DNA from 3 places in the Novosphingobium sp. genome. Region 3 is predicted to be linked to each of the others. Evidence: predicted binding sites of a transcription regulator. Region 3 holds the regulator's gene; each other region holds the start of a gene.

What was found. Region 3 encodes LexA, which represses DNA repair genes until DNA is damaged. Its sites were predicted from a motif close to GTTCCNCNCTTGTTCT; they were not measured.
Region 1: uvrA (excinuclease ABC subunit UvrA) is a predicted target of LexA. The motif match lies at 2,382-2,397, and genes of this name have one in related genera.
Region 2: ABDW49_RS08435 (DUF6771 family protein) is a predicted target of LexA. The motif match lies at 1,808-1,823, and genes of this name have one in related genera.

What each region holds. Positions count from the first base shown of each region.
Region 1 covers NZ_JBCNLP010000001.1:1,197,921-1,203,504, reverse strand. The annotation lists gene uvrA (excinuclease ABC subunit UvrA) at 1-2,371, opposite strand, end outside; gene ABDW49_RS05730 (cell wall hydrolase) at 2,666-3,856, shown strand; gene ABDW49_RS05725 (hypothetical protein) at 4,074-4,382, shown strand; gene mdh (malate dehydrogenase) at 4,987-5,584, shown strand, end outside.
Region 2 covers NZ_JBCNLP010000001.1:1,794,660-1,800,243, forward strand. The annotation lists gene ABDW49_RS08420 (hypothetical protein) at 1-325, opposite strand, end outside; gene ABDW49_RS08425 (hypothetical protein) at 411-1,190, opposite strand; gene ABDW49_RS08430 (hypothetical protein) at 1,276-1,575, opposite strand; gene ABDW49_RS08435 (DUF6771 family protein) at 1,604-1,798, opposite strand; gene ABDW49_RS08440 (hypothetical protein) at 1,930-2,196, shown strand; gene ABDW49_RS08445 (hypothetical protein) at 2,193-2,444, shown strand; gene ABDW49_RS08450 (hypothetical protein) at 2,441-2,725, shown strand; gene ABDW49_RS08455 (DUF2312 domain-containing protein) at 2,800-3,039, shown strand; gene ABDW49_RS08460 (hypothetical protein) at 3,311-3,514, shown strand; gene ABDW49_RS08465 (AAA family ATPase) at 3,567-4,208, shown strand; gene ABDW49_RS08470 (ribbon-helix-helix domain-containing protein) at 4,205-4,543, shown strand; gene ABDW49_RS08475 (hypothetical protein) at 5,077-5,584, opposite strand, start outside.
Region 3 covers NZ_JBCNLP010000001.1:2,961,152-2,967,619, forward strand. The annotation lists gene ABDW49_RS13710 (aminodeoxychorismate/anthranilate synthase component II) at 1-215, shown strand, start outside; gene trpD (anthranilate phosphoribosyltransferase) at 212-1,222, shown strand; gene trpC (indole-3-glycerol phosphate synthase TrpC) at 1,252-2,043, shown strand; gene moaC (cyclic pyranopterin monophosphate synthase MoaC) at 2,046-2,528, shown strand; gene glp (gephyrin-like molybdotransferase Glp) at 2,528-3,727, shown strand; gene lexA (transcriptional repressor LexA) at 3,796-4,518, shown strand; gene ABDW49_RS13740 (ComEC/Rec2 family competence protein) at 4,690-6,468, opposite strand, start outside.

The sequences.
Region 1 (5,584 bases), 1.8 Mb from region 3:
TGCCGTTGCACTCCTCGCAGGTGACGTAAACGTCGGGCAGGAAGTGCATCTCGATCTTGATCAACCCGTCGCCCTGACAAGCCTCACACCGCCCGCCCTTGACGTTGAAGCTGAAGCGCCCGGCCTTATAGCCCCGCGCCTGAGCCTCAGGCAGACCCGCAAACCAGTCACGGATCAGCGTGAAGGCGCCGGTGTAGGTCGCCGGATTGGACCGCGGCGTGCGCCCGATCGGCGACTGATCAATCTCGATCACCTTGTCGCAGTTTTCCAGGCCCACGATCTTGTCATGCGCCCCAGCGATCACCCGCGCACCATTGAGCGTGCGCGAAGCCCCCGCCTGCAGCGTATCCAGCGTCAGCGTCGACTTGCCCGAACCCGACACGCCGGTCACACAGCAGAAGGTCCCCAGCGGGAACTTCGCCGTCACGCCCTTCAGATTGTTGGCCCGCGCATTCTCGACCGTGATGCTCTTGCCATTGCCCTTGCGGCGCTCGGCAGGCACCTCGATCTTGCGCGCGCCGGTCAGATATTGCCCGGTCAGGCTGTTTGGGTTCGCCAGAATATCGGCCAACGTACCCTCGGCGACCACCTCGCCGCCATGCACGCCCGCGCCCGGCCCCAGATCGACGACATGATCGGCGGCGCGAATCGCATCCTCATCATGCTCGACCACGATCACCGTATTGCCCAGATCGCGCAGCCGCTTGAGCGTCGCCAGCAGCATATCATTGTCGCGCTGATGCAGGCCGATGCTCGGCTCATCCAGCACGTAAAGCACGCCCGACAGCCCGCTGCCGATCTGGCTGGCCAGACGGATCCGCTGCGATTCACCGCCCGACAGAGTGCCACTGGTACGGTCCAGATTGAGGTAATCCAGCCCCACATTGTTCAGAAAACCAAGCCTTTCGTTGATTTCCTTCAGAATGGCCTTGGCGATCTGCTTCTGCTGATCGGTCAGCTTCTCCTCCAGCGTGGAGAACCACGCCAGCGCGTCCTGCACACTCAAGCGCACGCCATCGGCGATGTCGCTGCCCGCCACCTTCACGGCCAGAGCTTCAGGCTTCAGGCGCTTGCCCTCGCAGACCTCGCAAGGCTGGGCGGTCTGATATTTGCTCAGTTCCTCGCGCATAAAGGCGCTTTCGGTCTGAAGCATGCGGCGGTTGAGGTTGCCGATCACGCCCTCGAAGGGCTTGGTCACGGTGTAGAGCTTCTTGCCGTCCATAAAGGTCAGCGGCACCGGCGTCTTGCCCGTGCCATAGAGGATCACGATCTTCGCCTCGGCGGGCAGATCATGCCACTGGGTTTCCAGCGCAAAACCGTAATGCTTGGCCAGCGAGGCCAGCACCTGCATATAATAAGGTGATGGCGGGTTCGACTTGGCCCAGGGCACCACCGCCCCCGCCTTGATCGACAGCCCCTCATTGGGCACCACCAGTTGCGGATCGAACAGCAGCTTCTCGCCCAGACCGTCGCAAGCCGGGCAGGCACCCTGAGGCGCGTTGAACGAAAACAGACGCGGCTCGATCGATTCAATCGTGAAGCCACTGACAGGGCAGGCAAACTTCTCGCTGAACACGATGCGGTTCAGCGGCACGCCCGCGCCCTTCAAATTCTTCGACTTGGCCTCGCCCTCACGCCCCGGCACCACGCCATCGGCCAGATCGATATAGGCCAGCCCGTCGGCCAGCTTCAAAGCCTGCTCGAAACTGTCGGCCAGACGGCTCTGGATGCCATCCTTCACCGCCACGCGGTCGACCACCACCTCGATGTCATGCTTGTACTTCTTGTCGAGCGCGGGCGCGTCCTCAATCGCATACATCTCGCCATCGATGCGCAGACGGGTGTAGCCCGCCTTCTGCCACTCGGCGATTTCCTTGCGATATTCGCCCTTGCGGCCGCGCACGGCCGGGGCCAGCAGATAGGCGCGCGTGCCCTCGGGCAAGGCCATCACTCGGTCCACCATCTGGCTGACCGTCTGCGCCGCAATCGGCAGACCCGTGGCGGGCGAATAGGGCACCCCCACCCGCGCCCACAGCAGACGCATGTAATCGTAAATCTCGGTCACCGTCGCCACGGTGGAGCGCGGATTGCGGCTGGTGGTCTTCTGCTCGATGGAGATCGCGGGCGACAGCCCGTCGATATGCTCGACATCGGGCTTCTGCATCATTTCCAGAAACTGGCGCGCATAGGCCGACAGGCTCTCGACATAGCGCCGCTGCCCCTCGGCATAGATCGTGTCAAACGCCAGCGACGATTTCCCCGAGCCCGAAAGCCCGGTGATGACGATCAGACTGTCTCGCGGCAGCGTGATGTCCACGCCCTTGAGATTGTGCTCACGCGCGCCGCGCACGGTAATATGGGAGAGACTCATGAAGGCCCGTGTTCCAGATTTGTTCGATTGTGGCAAGTGCGAAGCGCTTACCCGAAAGGGCAAAGGGCACTGGGCCACGCGCGTCCCGCATAATGTGGTAACGAGATCCTGTGACGACAAGCCCATCTTAACCATGCAAGTCGGGCCAGCGTTAAGCGATTAACAGTTAAGGCCCCTGTCCGTGCCGCTTTGGAACGGTGGCAAATCGACAGATGCGACGGATGGTTGAACCGTCTAGCGACAGGCTGTCCAATTTCTGCAAAGGTCCTGCGGATGCAACCGCGCCAGAATGCCATGGCTGACATCCCGACCCGCTCGCTGGCAGATCTGCCGCGCGCGGCGGATTTCCATGCCCGCTTCTCGCGCCGCAAGCCGCTGACCATCGCCCGCGCCCGCCGCCAGCATATGCATCACGCCGTGGGACTGCGCGCCGCCGCTTTGTCGATCGCCGCCGTGGTGGTGGCCGCAAGCTGGCAGGTGCAGGCCCAGCAGCACAGCAACACCTTCGCCGCCCTGACCGGCGATGACAGCGCCCAGCAGATCACCCCCATGCCCTTCGAGCGCCCCGGCGAAAGCTTCCCCGGCTCGGCCTGGTATTATCTGGCCGCGTGGGACCAACTGCCCGGCGACGGCGCGCAGACGCTGACGCCCGATGCCCACAATGAAGGTGAGCCCCCGGCCACCCTCACCGGCCCCGCCGGTTCGGCCCGCGCGCTGATCGCGGCGGCGGCAGGGCAGGATCACGACCGCGCCCTGCAATGCCTGACCAGCGCCATCTATTACGAAGCCGCCAGCGAGCCCGATGACGGCCAGCGCGCTGTGGCTCAGGTGGTGCTCAACCGCGTAGCGCATCCCAGCTTTCCCAAGACGGTCTGCGGCGTGGTCTTCCAGGGCTCGGAGAAGAGCACCGGCTGCCAGTTCACCTTCACCTGCGATGGCGCCCTTGCCCGCCTGCCCAACCGCTATTTCTGGGACCGCGCCCAGGCCGTGGCGCGCGCGGCGCTGGCCGGTTACGTCTTCCAGCCCGTGGGTCTCGCGACACATTACCATACCTTTGCCGTCCACCCTTATTGGGATGCGGCGATGAACTTTATCGGCCAGATCGGCGCGCATCGCTTCTATCGCCTGCCCGGACCTGCCGGCGAAGGCACCGCCTTCCGCTTCGCCTATGCCGGTGGCGAGCCGATGGCCGCCCCTCACGCCCGCAATGGCCAGAGCGCCGATATGCTGGCCACCGCCGATCCGCTGGCGGTGGAGCGCGCCTATGACGCCAGCCTGAAACAGGCCGGCGGCAGCCCGGCGCAGGTGCAGCTCGCGGCAGCCAGCACGCCTGCCGAACCGGCCCCGGCCTACACCGATGACGTCATCCGCCGCGGCGGCGATAAAAACTATCGCGCCTCGGGCCTGCCGGGCGGTGCTCCCGGCAGCGGGGGCGTGCGCGATGACTATCGCAACAGCGGCCAGTGGATCGCCTCTCCGCAGTAACTGGCCGCAATAAGGCCTCGCCTCACCCCGGCCCGCGCGCAGTTTACACGGCGCAACATTTCGATAACCACGCCGCAACACAAAGGTTTAGGTCCTTGGGGGCTAGAGCTGTTCGCGTCGCCAGAGCGTTTTCAGGCCGGGTGGAAACATCCGGCGCCCCATGAAAACGCTGAAAAACAAAAACGCACGAACAGTCAAAACAAGGAAGCATCTCCCCATGTCGATCCGTTTCGCAGCTGCTGGAAGTGGGGAATACAAGGCCGTCAGACGCGTGCTGACCACCCCTGCCCTGACAGCCGCCGCCAATGACGTCGAAGCACCGATCCTTGAGGACGCCCTGCTGGTCAGCACCCTGCGCCATTTCGCCATCCATGGCCTCAACGCCGCAGGCGAAGCGCTGCGCCTGACCCTGCTCGCCCAGCAGCGCGGCGACCATGAGCAATCGCATCACTGGCGCGCCATCTGCCGCCAGCTCGACCGCCGGATGGCCGACGGGATCGGTTCGCCCCGCCGCCGCCGGCGCTAAGAGCCCGTTTGGAACATGCGCTTTCGCGCATGTTCAACGCGGCACCAGCCCTCTCCCCCTCCCGGCCACCCATCGGTAGTATCCTGTGGGTGGCCGGGAGGGGGAGAGGGCTGGTGCCGCAAATCCGGCTTACGCCGGATTTCCAAACAGACTCTAAGGCGGTTCGCCCCATGATGCGGGCGAGCCCACCACACCACCACTCATCGACGGGGCCCAGTCGCCAGACTCGGGCCCCTTGTCGCAAGCGACTCGGCCTGCATGGCTGGGCCGCGCGCGGCGATCGATGCGTTTCCTGCATCAAGCCATGCAGCGAACGCACAGCCTCACCCCGGTTCACGTACCAGACAGGTTCATTCCCTCAAGAAAACGTGCATTTTTCCCGAGTTATAGATATTGCGAATTATTTGCACAAACTCTTTGCATGCCTATGTGTTTCGTGCCTTGCAATGGTCAGCGCAGAGGAATAGGGCACCCTCCAAATCCAACCAAGGGCCCCCGCGCGCTTGCGGGACTGCGTGGGAAGCCCGGATCGATCCAGCTCCGTCATCGCCTCACTCCCGAGGTTCTGGCGGAAGCCCGCAGAAGCGTAGAGGACTGGAAGTTCATGGCACGCAAGAAGATCGCTCTCATCGGCGCCGGCAACATCGGTGGCACGCTGGCTCACCTGGCCGCGCAGAAGGAACTGGGCGACATCGTCCTCTTCGACATCACCGAAGGCATCCCCCAGGGCAAGGCGCTCGATCTGTCGCAGTGCGGCCCGGTCGAAGGCTTTGACGCCAAGATCACCGGCTCGAACGACTATGCCGACATCGCCGGCGCCGACGTCATCATCGTGACCGCCGGTGTGCCCCGCAAGGCCGGCATGAGCCGCGACGACCTGCTGTCGATCAACCTGAAGGTCATGAAGGCCGTGGGCGAAGGCATCAAGACCCACGCCCCCGACGCTTTCGTGATCTGCATCACCAACCCGCTGGATGCCATGGTCTGGGCTCTGCGCGAGTTCTCGGGCCTGCCCGCCAACAAGGTTGTCGGCATGGCCGGCGTGCTGGACTCGGCCCGCTTCTCGACCTTCCTGGCCTGGGAATTCGGCGTCTCGATCCGCGACGTGAACACCTTCGTGCTGGGCGGCCACGGCGACACCATGGTGCCCGTGACGCAGTATTCGACCGTCAACGGCATCCCCGTGCCCGACCTGATCAAGA
Region 2 (5,584 bases), 1.2 Mb from region 3:
GCAGCTTGACTTCTTCGCCCTTTGAAAAGGTGGCTTGATAGGCGAACTGCCCTGCCGGTCGGGCGTTTTTCTCCAGCCAATCGGCCACAGATGGGCTGGAGGGAATATTGATTATTCTTAGCGTGACGTTGTGTGCATCGTTGACGTCAAGAAACATCGAGCAGAACCAGCCATAGGGGCTACCATCGGAAGCAATATCGTTGGAAGTTCGAAGGTCCACAATAAACCGCTGGCCCCGGTCGATATTCTTGATGCGCTTGTCGGCAAATGTCTCATAGGCTTCGAGCAAAGCCTGTTTCAAAAGGTGAATTTCAGGCGTTTGCATCTGGCCGCTCCTTTTGTGTCGCCCTAGGGATTTCTGCCGGTACGGCAATATTGTTGTCGACCGAACAGAAGGCTATTGGGCGTATTTAAGAAATTTTGCTCGAGAAGTATGGAAGAGCTATATTCGTAAAAATGAAAGCGGCTGCTGCGATTCTAGTCTTTCCCTGATTATAGTTTCCATATTTGAATGTCACTGGCGGGAAAAAGTTGACATAAAAATAGCACGATGCCCATAGTACAGAGAGTAAACCTAGGTTTGTGGCGATCTTATATATTGAGGGGTCTGGACCAACTGGCTTCAGATAAGAAAAGACAAGCGCCGCCAGTATTAGGCAAGTTTGAATTAATCGGGCGACGATCGAGTGATGTAGTATGCTAAACTCGGGCGTAGATTTTGATACAATGTTATCAATGCTCTCGCAAATCACGGGAAGGTCTCGCATTTCGGCGTGCGCACTCAGTTCTGCCGTGGAAAGGAACGATGTTTTGATATTCAGTGAGATATGGAATTGCCCATAATCACCTGTCTCCACAAGGATTCTTGTTGGATTGCTTGACTCGTATTCAAGAACTTCCTTTAGTTCTTCGAGCGAGACTCCTCTTACGCTCTTGCCATTTTCCCAATTGGCATCAAATTTAACGGGAGAGTTCTTTCTGAATTTTTCTACGGCAAATTTTGTGTTTAGGTCTTTTATTTCATTTTTTTCTAAATTTGCTTCAAGTTGTCCCGCTTCAAGTTTGTATTCTTTTGAAAGAAATTTGGCGTACAGTCCCTTGAATTGTTCAAAACGTGAATTGACGTTGTGAAGAAATTCCTCATCCAGGAATATTGCGCTACGGTATTCTTTTTGCTGCTTGACCAACATAAACCCGCCAATCGAGACTCGTTCTGACTCTCTGGTAGCGATTTTTTTCGGTTGCCGCACCTGCATTAACGAAGTGGGGGTGGGGTTAACGCAATAGCCTCGCGTAGCGCTTCCAAGTCGGTTCATCAGGCAGCGGCAGCACGATCTCTGACCCATCCACGCGAGCGATTTCGATCCGCACCGGCCTGACCTTCCGACGCGCGCGTGACAGGCACATCAGGCACCAAAAGCGTTTTCGGACCTCGGGGAAGTGGTCATTCCAGCCCCGGCGTTCGTAATGCCACCATAGGCCCATAGAGTCGAAGGTGGCGCTATGGCCACACTGGCACACCGGCTTTATCGAATAGTGCAGCGCGGCGGCATCCAACAGATAGGTGGGCTTCATGGCCCGATCAGCATCCCACCGCATGGCGTCACAGCGCCAGCGTGTGCTGCCCCTCGTCCTGGCTGATCTGCTCCGGCGCCGACAGAGCGCGCGCGATGGCGTCGGCCAGTTCCCGCGCAGCATTTTCGCGAAGGTCCGGTTTGGGTGAGGTCAGGCCCACCCGCGCCCAACCGGGGGCGGACAGGAGGGCCTCAGCGATAAGGGGTGAGGTGAGTCGTTCCATCCCGCAAATGGAACATAAGACGAACATCCATTCAAGATTTTTTGCGACGGCCTGCTCTTTTCATTTGAGTATACTATGCAACTAGTATACTGCCATGCTTATGCGATGACGCAGAGAAACGAGGGGTTTCAATGATGTTGCAACAGGCGATCAATCCCACCGGCATTGTCGGTGCGGTGCAGAAATTCTTTGGCGTGATGCCGTTTGTTCCGCGCGGTGCCCTGCTTAGCCGGGAGGCGCGCGACTTCATGGTGGCCAACGAGGAAAGCCCCGTGGTCTATGCCAGCGGGCGCGAAGGCGGTGGCACCTATTTCCTGCTGGCCAACCTCAGGAGGTTTGAACTCTCCGCACGCGATGTCGAGATCATGCCCATGCCGATCTGGGGCGAGGCGGAATGAGCCCCCCGAAGTATCTCGTCTGGTCCAACGAGCATGCTGCTTGGTGGGGGCCTAACCATTGCGGCTATACCCGCTTCATCGCTAACGCTGGCCGATATGACCGTGCAGTCGCATTCCGCATTGCTGGTACGCGCGATGGTGGATGGCATATCCGCAAGGGCAACCCTGATGAGATCGCGATCCCTGAGCAGGACGCCATCGACCAGTATGCGAACATCACGCAGGCGCAGGAGGCAGGGGCGGCATGACCGGCCTGCTGGACCTGATGGGCGCGCCCCCGGCAGTCATTCTGCGCCGCCGCGATACGCAGCCCTTGTGGCGCAACGGGCAGGTGGTCATGGGCAGCGATACCGGGTTCGTGCCTCCGCTCGATGGTGATCTGCGCTGGCTCGCCCATGACAAGCCCCGCACATGGGGGCGCTGGTATCGGTGGGATGCCCGCGAAGGGGCATGGTGCTGCATCGATGAAAGCGACAGCACCGGCATCAATGCGCGGCACGATAGGCCGCCCGTTCAGGCGCTGTCCTGAAAGTATAAAAGTATACTAGCATACGTCCGTGCATGGTGCACGGGCGCCAATCTCCAACATCGAAAGGAATGACCATGGCCGACTTGGCTGGGGATGATCGTCTGCGCCTGCTGATCGAGCGTATCGAGCGCTTGGACGAAGAGAAGAAGGGCATTCAGGACGACATCAAGGACGTGTATCTTGAGGGCAAGGCCTCCGGCTATGACCCGAAGGCGATGCGTCAGGTTGTCCGTATCCGCAAGATGAAGCCCGATGACCGCAAGGAACAGGACGCCATTCTTGAGGTCTACCTCAACGCGCTGGGCATTTCGTGACGCTGGCACCGCGCAAAGGGGATCGGCTAACGCTGATCCCCCAGAGCCGATCTACCGTCCAGTTCGCTGATTTCGAGCGGCGCCAGAAGATTGAACTTGCCAGCTTCATGCTGCCCGTGCGCAGGGTCACCTTCAGGAATCCGACCAGCGGCGGCCAGTCATGATAGGGGAGGGTTGCGTAGAGCGCCTATCGCGCTGGTCGCTTCTCGATTTCCTGTCGATGGTCCACTCTTGCGCCGAAGGGTTGTCCCAAGAGGCTGGCGTAGGTGGTGTGGAGACGGCGGGCCACCTGATTTCGTATCTGGCTGACCATCCGGGGGATATCGAGCCGTTCATGCTTGGCGGCATCTTCGAATTGCCTATGCGGTGGATCGAAGGCGGGCGCCTGACCTATCATGCGAACAATGGTCAGATCATGCACCCCAGCGCGCTCTTGCGGTCGCGCAATCCGGGGACGGAAGTGCAAGAGCAGTAAGATAGCATGCAAGTATACTATCTTACTGCCATACAGTGAATGAGGTGTGACGATGAAGGTGATAGCGATCCTCTCGCAGAAGGGCGGGGTGGGCAAGACGACATTGACCACCTGCTTGGCTGTGGCCGCCGAGGCCGATGGCAAGAAAACCGCCATCCTCGATCTGGACCCGCAGGCCACGGCCAGCTTTTGGAGTGATGAGCGTGAGGCCGAAACGCCCGCTGTTTCCTCGCTTCAGGCGGTGCGCCTGAGCGCGGTCATCAACGCCGCCAAGAGTGCGGGCACCGATCTGGTGATTATCGACGGCGCGGCGGTGGCCCGCGACGTTGCCCAGATGGCGGCGCAGCATGCCGACCTTGTGCTGATCCCGACGCGCGCCGCAGTGTTCGACACCATGAGCATGGTGCACACGCTGGAGGTGGTGAAGCAACTCGGCAAGCCCGCCGCCGTGGTGCTGACGTTCGTCTCGCCGCGCGGTTATGAGCGGGCCGACGCTGAAGCGACCATTGCCGAACTCGGTACAGAGGTCTGCCCGGTGGTCATCGGTGATCGCAAGGCATTCTCCCGCGCGCAGTCCACGGGACTGGCCGCCCAAGAGTATGAGCCCAAGGGCAAGGCGGCGGCGGAAGTCGATGCGCTATACAAGTATACTAGCATACGGCTATACGGCGCGGCGAAGGAGCCGACTCGATGACAAAAAGGCCGGGCAATTCCCTGCAAGCAATCCTCAACCGCGCATCTGCCGAGGTTGTGCCGGTCGATGAGCAACAGGCCGCGCCGCCGCAGCGTGGCCGCCGGGCGGCATCGAGCGCAGCGGCAGTGACTGACCCGGCGCAGGTCACGGCGACCGGGCGCGCGGTGCAGCGGAACCGCGTGGGGATGAAACTGATCGGCGGCCACTTCCCGGCAGAGGTCAGCACACAACTGAAGATCCTTGCCGCCGAGGAAGGCACGACTGTGCAGCAACTGCTCGATGAGGCCATCGCTGACCTGTTGACGAAGAAGGCGGCGCGGAAGGTGGCGCGCTAAGCCCCTCACAGCCCCGTACAGGCGCGGCACCATACAGGGCCGCCCGACCTCACACACACACACTCAGAGCCCCTGACAGGGGCCGGGGCGCGATCCTCGGCCCCTTTTCTGCGCCTCGAAAGATTGCAAGAGTGTGAAATATTATTACGCGAGGGGATCGAGCATCAACCCGAGCATCGCCGTTGCCCCCACGCCTCGCCCTCGCTCTCTTTGGATTGATTTTATGCAGTCCTCCGGGCCGCTATACGCCCCGTACAGCGCCGAAACCGGCGTTTTTGGGGCAAACCTGCCCCCAAACGCTGCCTATGCGGATTTACGCACTAAAATGCACCACAAGGGAACTCGCCGCGCGCGCGACGGTTGAAAGAATGAGCCTCGATTTCCGCCTGTCCCCCTGGACAGCCAAGGAGCCGCGCAAGCGGCTCCGTTCGACGGTGCCTTTGGCGATCCTTCGGGGTGATTGGGGGCCTCTCAGCGGGCACTTTATCGTCCAACGCTCATGAAACAGCCTTAAGCTGTTTCATTCCTTTTATTTAAAGTTCTGTAAGTCCCAGATCAGGTGCATTGTTGTTACCCTGAAACCCAAAAAAAGGGATGCCCATACGCTCGCTGTAAGCCCGCTGGGCGTCGATATCGTCGGGGTGGCGTATCGTGGCCCACTGGTCGGTGGGAATGTCCCCAAACAGCGCCATTTCGCTCCTGACGAAGGCCGCGTCGGCTTCCAGATCCTCACGGCGGCGCTTCTGGGTCAGTCGGCCCGTTGCCGCCGCAAATCCCTTTAGCACCCGTTCGGCCAAGCGCTGACCCTTGTTGGGCACGGGCCCGGAACCCTTCCTATCGGGGTGGCATTCCAACTTGATGCCCATGCGCTTCAGGATCTGGCGCATATGGATCTGAAATTTGGTCGGCAAGCGGCTCAGCTCGAACATGTACGAGCTAGGTGCCTGCTCGTTGCGGTTCCCATCACCGCCCCGGCTGCGCCGCACCCAGTCCAGAAGCTTGTTTTCGCGCAGGATGGCGCAATGGCGGATTGCTGTCAGA
Region 3 (6,468 bases):
TCGAGGACATTCCCGAGACGCTCAAGGTCAACGCCCGCAGCGATGACGGCCATGTGATGGGCTTCCGCCATGCCAGCCTGCCGATCCACGGCGTGCAGTTCCACCCCGAGAGCATCGCGACGGAACACGGCCACGCCATGCTGGCCAATTTCCTGCGCAGCGCCGGGATGAGCGTGACCATGCCCGAAACCATCACCCCGATCCGCGCGGCATGAGCACCCTCTCGCAGGGCACCCTGCCCCCCGTTTCGCTCACGCCCTTCGCTCAGGATGAGGCCGAGGCGATCTTCGGCGCCATCCTCGACGGCAAGAGCCATGCCGAGGCCATCACCACCTTCCTCTCGGACCTGTCCGACCGGGGCGAAACCGCCAGCGAGATCGCAGGCGCCGCTCTGGCCATGCGCGCCCGTATGATCCCGGTGGAGAGCCCCGAGGGCGCCATCGACGTCTGCGGCACGGGCGGGGACGGGCATCATACGCTCAACGTCTCGACCGCCGTGTCGCTGGTGGTCGCGGCCTGCGGCGTGCCGGTGGCCAAGCATGGCAACCGCGCGGCCAGCTCCAAGGCGGGCGCCGCCGATACGCTGGAGGCTTTGGGCCTGAACCTCGCCAACGCCGGGGAACGCGCCGCCGAAACGCTTCAGGACATCGGCATCGCCTTCCTCTTCGCGCAGACGCATCACCCCAAGCTCGGCCCCATCGCGCCGATCCGCAAGGCGCTGGGCAAGCGCAGCATCTTCAACCTGATGGGCCCGCTGGCCAATCCGGCCCATGTGCAGCGCCAGTTGGTGGGCATCGCCCGCCCCGCCTATGTGCCGATCTATGCCGAGGCGTTCGAGGCGCTGGGCACGCAGCGCAGCTTTATCGTCTCGGGCGATGAGGGGCTGGACGAACTCTCGCTGGCGGGCGGCAATGAATGCGCCGAGGTGCAGGGTCGCACCATCGCCATGCATCGCGTGTCGGCGGCGGATGTGGGCCTGCCCGTGCATCCGGTCACTGCGCTGCGCGGCGGCGATGCGGCCTACAATGCTGACGCCCTGCGCCGCCTGTTGATGGGCGAGGAAGGCCCCTATCGCGATGCCGTGCTGTTCAACGCCTCTGCCGCGCTGCGCGTGGCGGGCGAGGTGGAAAGCTGGCGCGAAGGCGTCGAGGAAGCCGCCGAGGTGATCGACAAAGGTCTGGCCAAGGCACTGCTCGACTGCTGGATCGATGCGGTCCGATGAGCGATACAATGATCAAGATGGATACGACGATGACCGACAAGCTGACCGAAATCTGCGCCACCAAGGCCGAGGAAGTTGCGCTGCGCAAACCGCTGGCCAGCCTGTCGGACCTTGATGCCCGCGCCGCGCTGCAGACCGCTCCGCGCGGTTTCGAAGCCGCCCTGCGCGCCAAGGCCGCCGATGGCTTCGCGCTGATCGCGGAGATCAAGAAGGCCAGCCCCTCCAAGGGCCGGATCCGTGCTGATTTCGATCCGCCCGCCCATGCCCGCGCCTATCAGGCCGGGGGCGCGGCCTGCCTCTCGATCCTGACCGACGCGCCCTATTTCCAGGGCCATGAGGATTTCCTGATCGCCGCCCGCGCCGCCTGCACCCTGCCGGTGATCCGCAAGGATTTCATGATCGACCCCTGGCAGGTGGCCGAGGCGCGCTCCATCGGCGCCGATGCCATCCTCATCATCGTCGCCGCGCTGGAAGACGCCCAGATGGCCGAGATCGAGGCCGCCGCGCTGGAACGCGGCATGGATGTGCTGGTCGAAGTCCACAATGAGGCCGAGATGGAGCGCGCCGCGCGCCTCACCTCGCGCCTGATCGGCGTGAACAACCGTGACCTCAAGCGCTTCAAGACCGACATCGCCACCACCGAGCGCCTCGCCCCGCTGGCGCCCGAAGGCACGCTGCTCGTGGCCGAGAGCGGCATCAACAGCCATGCCGATCTGGTCCGCCTCTCGGCCTGCAACGCCCGCACCTTCCTGGTCGGCGAGAGCCTGATGCGTCAGAGCGATGTCGAGGCCGCCACCCGCCAACTGCTGACCGGCGCCTGACCATGGCCGATCTCACCCATCTCGACGCTCAGGGCCATGCCCGCATGGTCGATGTGGGCGGCAAGGCGGAAACCAGACGCCTCGCCATCGCGGAAGGCCGCATCCTGATGGGCCCGGAAGCGCTGGAGGCGATCCGCGACGGCGCGATCCCCAAAGGCGATGTGCTGGCCGCCGCCCGCATCGCCGGGATCATGGCCGCCAAGAAGGTCGGCGATCTGATCCCGCTGTGCCATCCGCTGCCTTTGGATGCCGTCAGCGTGGACTTCGCCTTTGAAGATGACGCCTTGCGCTGCACCGCCAGCGCCAGCCTGACGGGCAAGACCGGCGTAGAGATGGAGGCGCTGACCGCCGTCTCGGTCGCCCTGCTGACGGTCTATGACATGGCCAAGGCCGTGGACAAGGCGATGGGAATCACCGGCATCCGCCTGATCGAGAAACACGGCGGCAAATCGGGCTCATGGTACGCGCCGGGCAGGCAGGCCTGATGCCGCCCCTCCCATTGGCCGAGGCGCAGCAAAAGCTGCTGGCCACCATCACGCCGCTGCCGATTGAAACCCTGCCCATCGAACAGGCTGCCGGGCGCTGGCTGGCGGAACCTCTGACGGCGCAGCGTACCCAGCCCGCCGCCGATCTCTCCGCGATGGACGGCTACGCTCTGCGTGCCGAGGATCTGCCCGGCCCATGGCGCGTGGCCGGCGAAAGCGCGGCGGGCCACCCATGGCCTCACCCCGTCCAGCCCGGTGAGGCAATCCGCATCGCCACCGGCGCCCTGATGCCCCAGAGCGCCGACGCCATGGTGCTTCAGGAAGATGTGACCCGCAATGGCGACCACCTGATCCTGACCGGCGATGCGCCCAATCCTCCCGGTCGCCATATCCGTCGCGCGGGGCTGGATTTCTCGCAGGGCGCGCCCTTGCTGCCCGCCGGAACCCGCCTCGGCCCGGCGCAGATCGCGCTGGCCATCTCGGGCGGTCATGGCAGCGTGGCCGTGCGCCGCCTGCCCCGCGTCACCATCATCGACAGCGGCGACGAGTTGGTGCCGCCCGGCGCGCGCGTGCTGCCGCATCAGATCCCCGCCAGCAATGGCGCGATGCTGGCCGCGATGGTCGGCGCTCTGGGCGCCGAGGTGACGCGCATCGGTCCTGTGCGAGACGATCTTTCCGCACTGGTCGCCGCTCTGGACGCCGCTGGCGAGGCCGATCTCATCGTCACCTCGGGCGGCGCTTCGGTGGGGGATCACGACCTGATCCGCCCGGCCCTGGAAGCATGGGGCGCGCAGCTCGCTTTCTGGCGCGTGGCGATGCGCCCAGGCAAACCCTTGATGCATGCGCAGCGCGGCGGGCTCCATGTGCTGGGCCTGCCGGGCAATCCGGTCTCGGGGCTGGTCTGCGGGCAGCTTTTCCTGCTGCCGATGCTGCGCGCGATGATGGGCGCGAGCGATGTTCTGCCCCGCAAGGTCAGCGCCCGGCTGACAGCCCCCGTGCCCGCAGGCGGCAAGCGGCAGGAGTTTCTGCGCGGGGCCTGGGATGGCGAAGAGGTCACCCCCAACCCCATGCGCGACAGCAGCGCTCTGGCGGCGATGGCGGCGAGCAATTGCCTGATCGACCGCCCGATCAATGCCGAAGCCGCCGAAACGGGCGCAATTGTGGGAATTTATCTGCTGGACACGCATTCCCTCGCTTGACGGCTGAAAAATTGTTGCATAAATGTTCCTTGTTCGTTCGAGAACGGAACGGCAGGAAGGACATCCGCATGCTCACCCGCAAGCAGCACGAATTGCTCCGCTTTATCCAGGTCCGGCTGGAGGAAGATGGCGTGTCCCCCTCTTTCGAGGAAATGAAGGAAGCGCTCGACCTCAAGTCGAAATCGGGCGTTCATCGGCTGATTTCCGCGCTGGAGGAACGTGGCTTTATCCGCCGCCTGCCCAACCGCGCCCGCGCGCTCGAAGTGCTGCGCCAGCCTGAGGATGTGACCGGTGGCCAGCGCGGCGTTGCTGCGGCTGCCCCGCGTGCCACCCCCGCCCCCGCTGCGCCGCTGGCCCGCCCCGCCGCACTGTCTCCGGCACCGGTGGCGGCGCCCCGCCCCGCCAATGACGTGATCGAGATCCCGCTGCACGGCCGTATCGCCGCCGGTGTGCCGATCGAGGCGCTGGAAGGGCAATCGACCTTGCCGGTGCCTGCTGCCCTGCTGGGCGCGGGCGACCATTATGCGCTTGAGGTGTCTGGCGATTCGATGGTCGAGGCCGGCATTTTCGACGGCGATCTGGCGCTGATCCGCCGCACCGAAATCGCCCGCGATGGCGAAATCGTGGTGGCGCTGGTGCGCGGCGAGGAAGCGACGCTGAAGTATCTGCGCCGCGATGGCGGGATGATCCGCCTCGATCCCGCCAATGCGACCTATCAGCCGCAATATTACCGCCCCGGCGAGGTGCAGGTGCAGGGCAAGCTGGCCGGACTGCTGCGCCGCTATCATTGATGGGCAGGGTTGGGAGAGGCTTTTCCAACCCTGGACATGGTTTGATCGGGGCTGGGAGGAGATCGGTTTTGATCTGGCCTCGGATCGGCTCTTGATGCGAACCGCGCTTCATCGGGAGCATGCTCCCATAAGGCGGAGCCCAACCTCAGACCACTCCTGCCAAACCCACGCTCAGGGGCTGTTCTCCTCCTCGCGCGGCAGACGATGCGGCGCGCGCCACCATGGATGGGCGCCCATCGATTGGGCCACGGTGGTCACGCTTAAATGCTCCAGATCCAGTGCCAGTCCGCCACTCCGCAGCAACGCGGCGCGATCGGCCTTGATCAATCTGGGGCGGCACGCGCCATAGAGCTTCTCCGGCGCGACAACGATATCGGCCTGAGCGCAGGCCTGCTCCCATGGCACGGGCTCCGCGTCTCCCTTGCCGCGCGCAATCAGCAGACGCCAGCGCCGCCCGCCCCGGTCGAGATCGAGAGCACAAAAGCCTTCCGAACAACGCGCGCCCTGCCATGTCGCCAGCGGCGTCACCGGGCCTGACAGCCCTGCGGACTCCAGCATCGCCTCGCCAGTGCGGCCACCTTGCCCATCGCGCAGGATCACCAGCGCGCGGCCCGCAATGCCGGTGATGCCGACGTTCCTGCCATCACCGGAGATCAGCACATCGGGCGGCTGCAGCCATGTCAGCGAGACAATCGCCACCAGCGCAGGCACCAGCCCCCACAGCCTCACCCGCCCATGCCACAGCGCCAGCCACAGCATGCCGCCGACAAACAGCCCATAGCGCCATGCGTCCATCGCGGGCATCACCGTCACCGAGGCGGGCCGCTCCGCCGTCCAGCGCGCGATGGCCAGCAGCAGGTCCAGCGATTGCCCGCAAACCCACCACGCAGGCGCCCCCGCCCCCACCAGATCCAGCGCCAGCCCCAAAGCAATCGCGGGCATCGACACAAAGGTGGTCAGCGGAATAGCCACCAGATTGGCCATCGAGCCATAGACCCCGGCACGGTGGAAATAGAACAGCGCCACCGGCATCAGCGCCAGATCAATCACCATGCCCGCCAGCAGGATCATCGCCAGATGGCGCGCCAAGCGCTGCCACCAGCCCTCCTCACGCGGGGCCAGAAAGGCGCGGACCGGCGCGCAATCATGCAGCACCACCAGCGCCAGCACCGAACCGAAGCTCATCTGGAAGCTGGGGCCGATCACCGCCTCGGGCCACAGCAGCATGGTGCAGATCGCCGCCACCGCCAGCAAGCGCACCGTGAAAGGCTGCCGCCCCAGCGCCAGCGCCGCCAGCACCAGCAAGGCCCCCAGCACCGACCGCACCGTGGGCACCTGAGCCCCCGTCAGCAGCGTGTAGAAAATCCCTGCCGCCCCGCCAAAAGCGCTGGCCAGCAGCGGCAGGCGCACCCTCAAGGCCAGCCACGGAAGCAGCGCCAGCAGCCGGATCGCCAGCACATAAACTCCGGCGATCACCGCGCTGACATGCAGCCCGCTCACCGACAGCAGGTGAGTCAGCCCCGAATCGCGCATCGCCTGCTCGTCGGAGGCCGGGATGCCGCCCCGGTCTCCGCTGGCAAAGGCGGCCGCGATGCCTCCCGCCGGTCCGGCCACGCGCGAACGCACGTGATCGGCCAGCGCATGGCGCATGCGGGCCAGCCATGAGTCGCCGGGCGCGGGCGATATCACTTTCACCGGACCGAGTACTGTCCCGGTGGCGGCCACACCATCGAACCATGCCGCGCGGGCCGCGTCATAGCCGCCGGGCAGCATGGGCGCGGCGGGCGGCATCAGCCTTGCTCGCAGTTGCACCACGGCGCCTTCGGTCAGCCCCGGCTGGTCGCGCCCTTCAGGCATGGAGAGTCGCGCCAGAATGGGCCGCCCGCTGCCCGGCTCGGCAAAGGCCAGTTCAAGGCGCAGGCGGTGCTCGGCGGGCTGGGCATAGCGGTC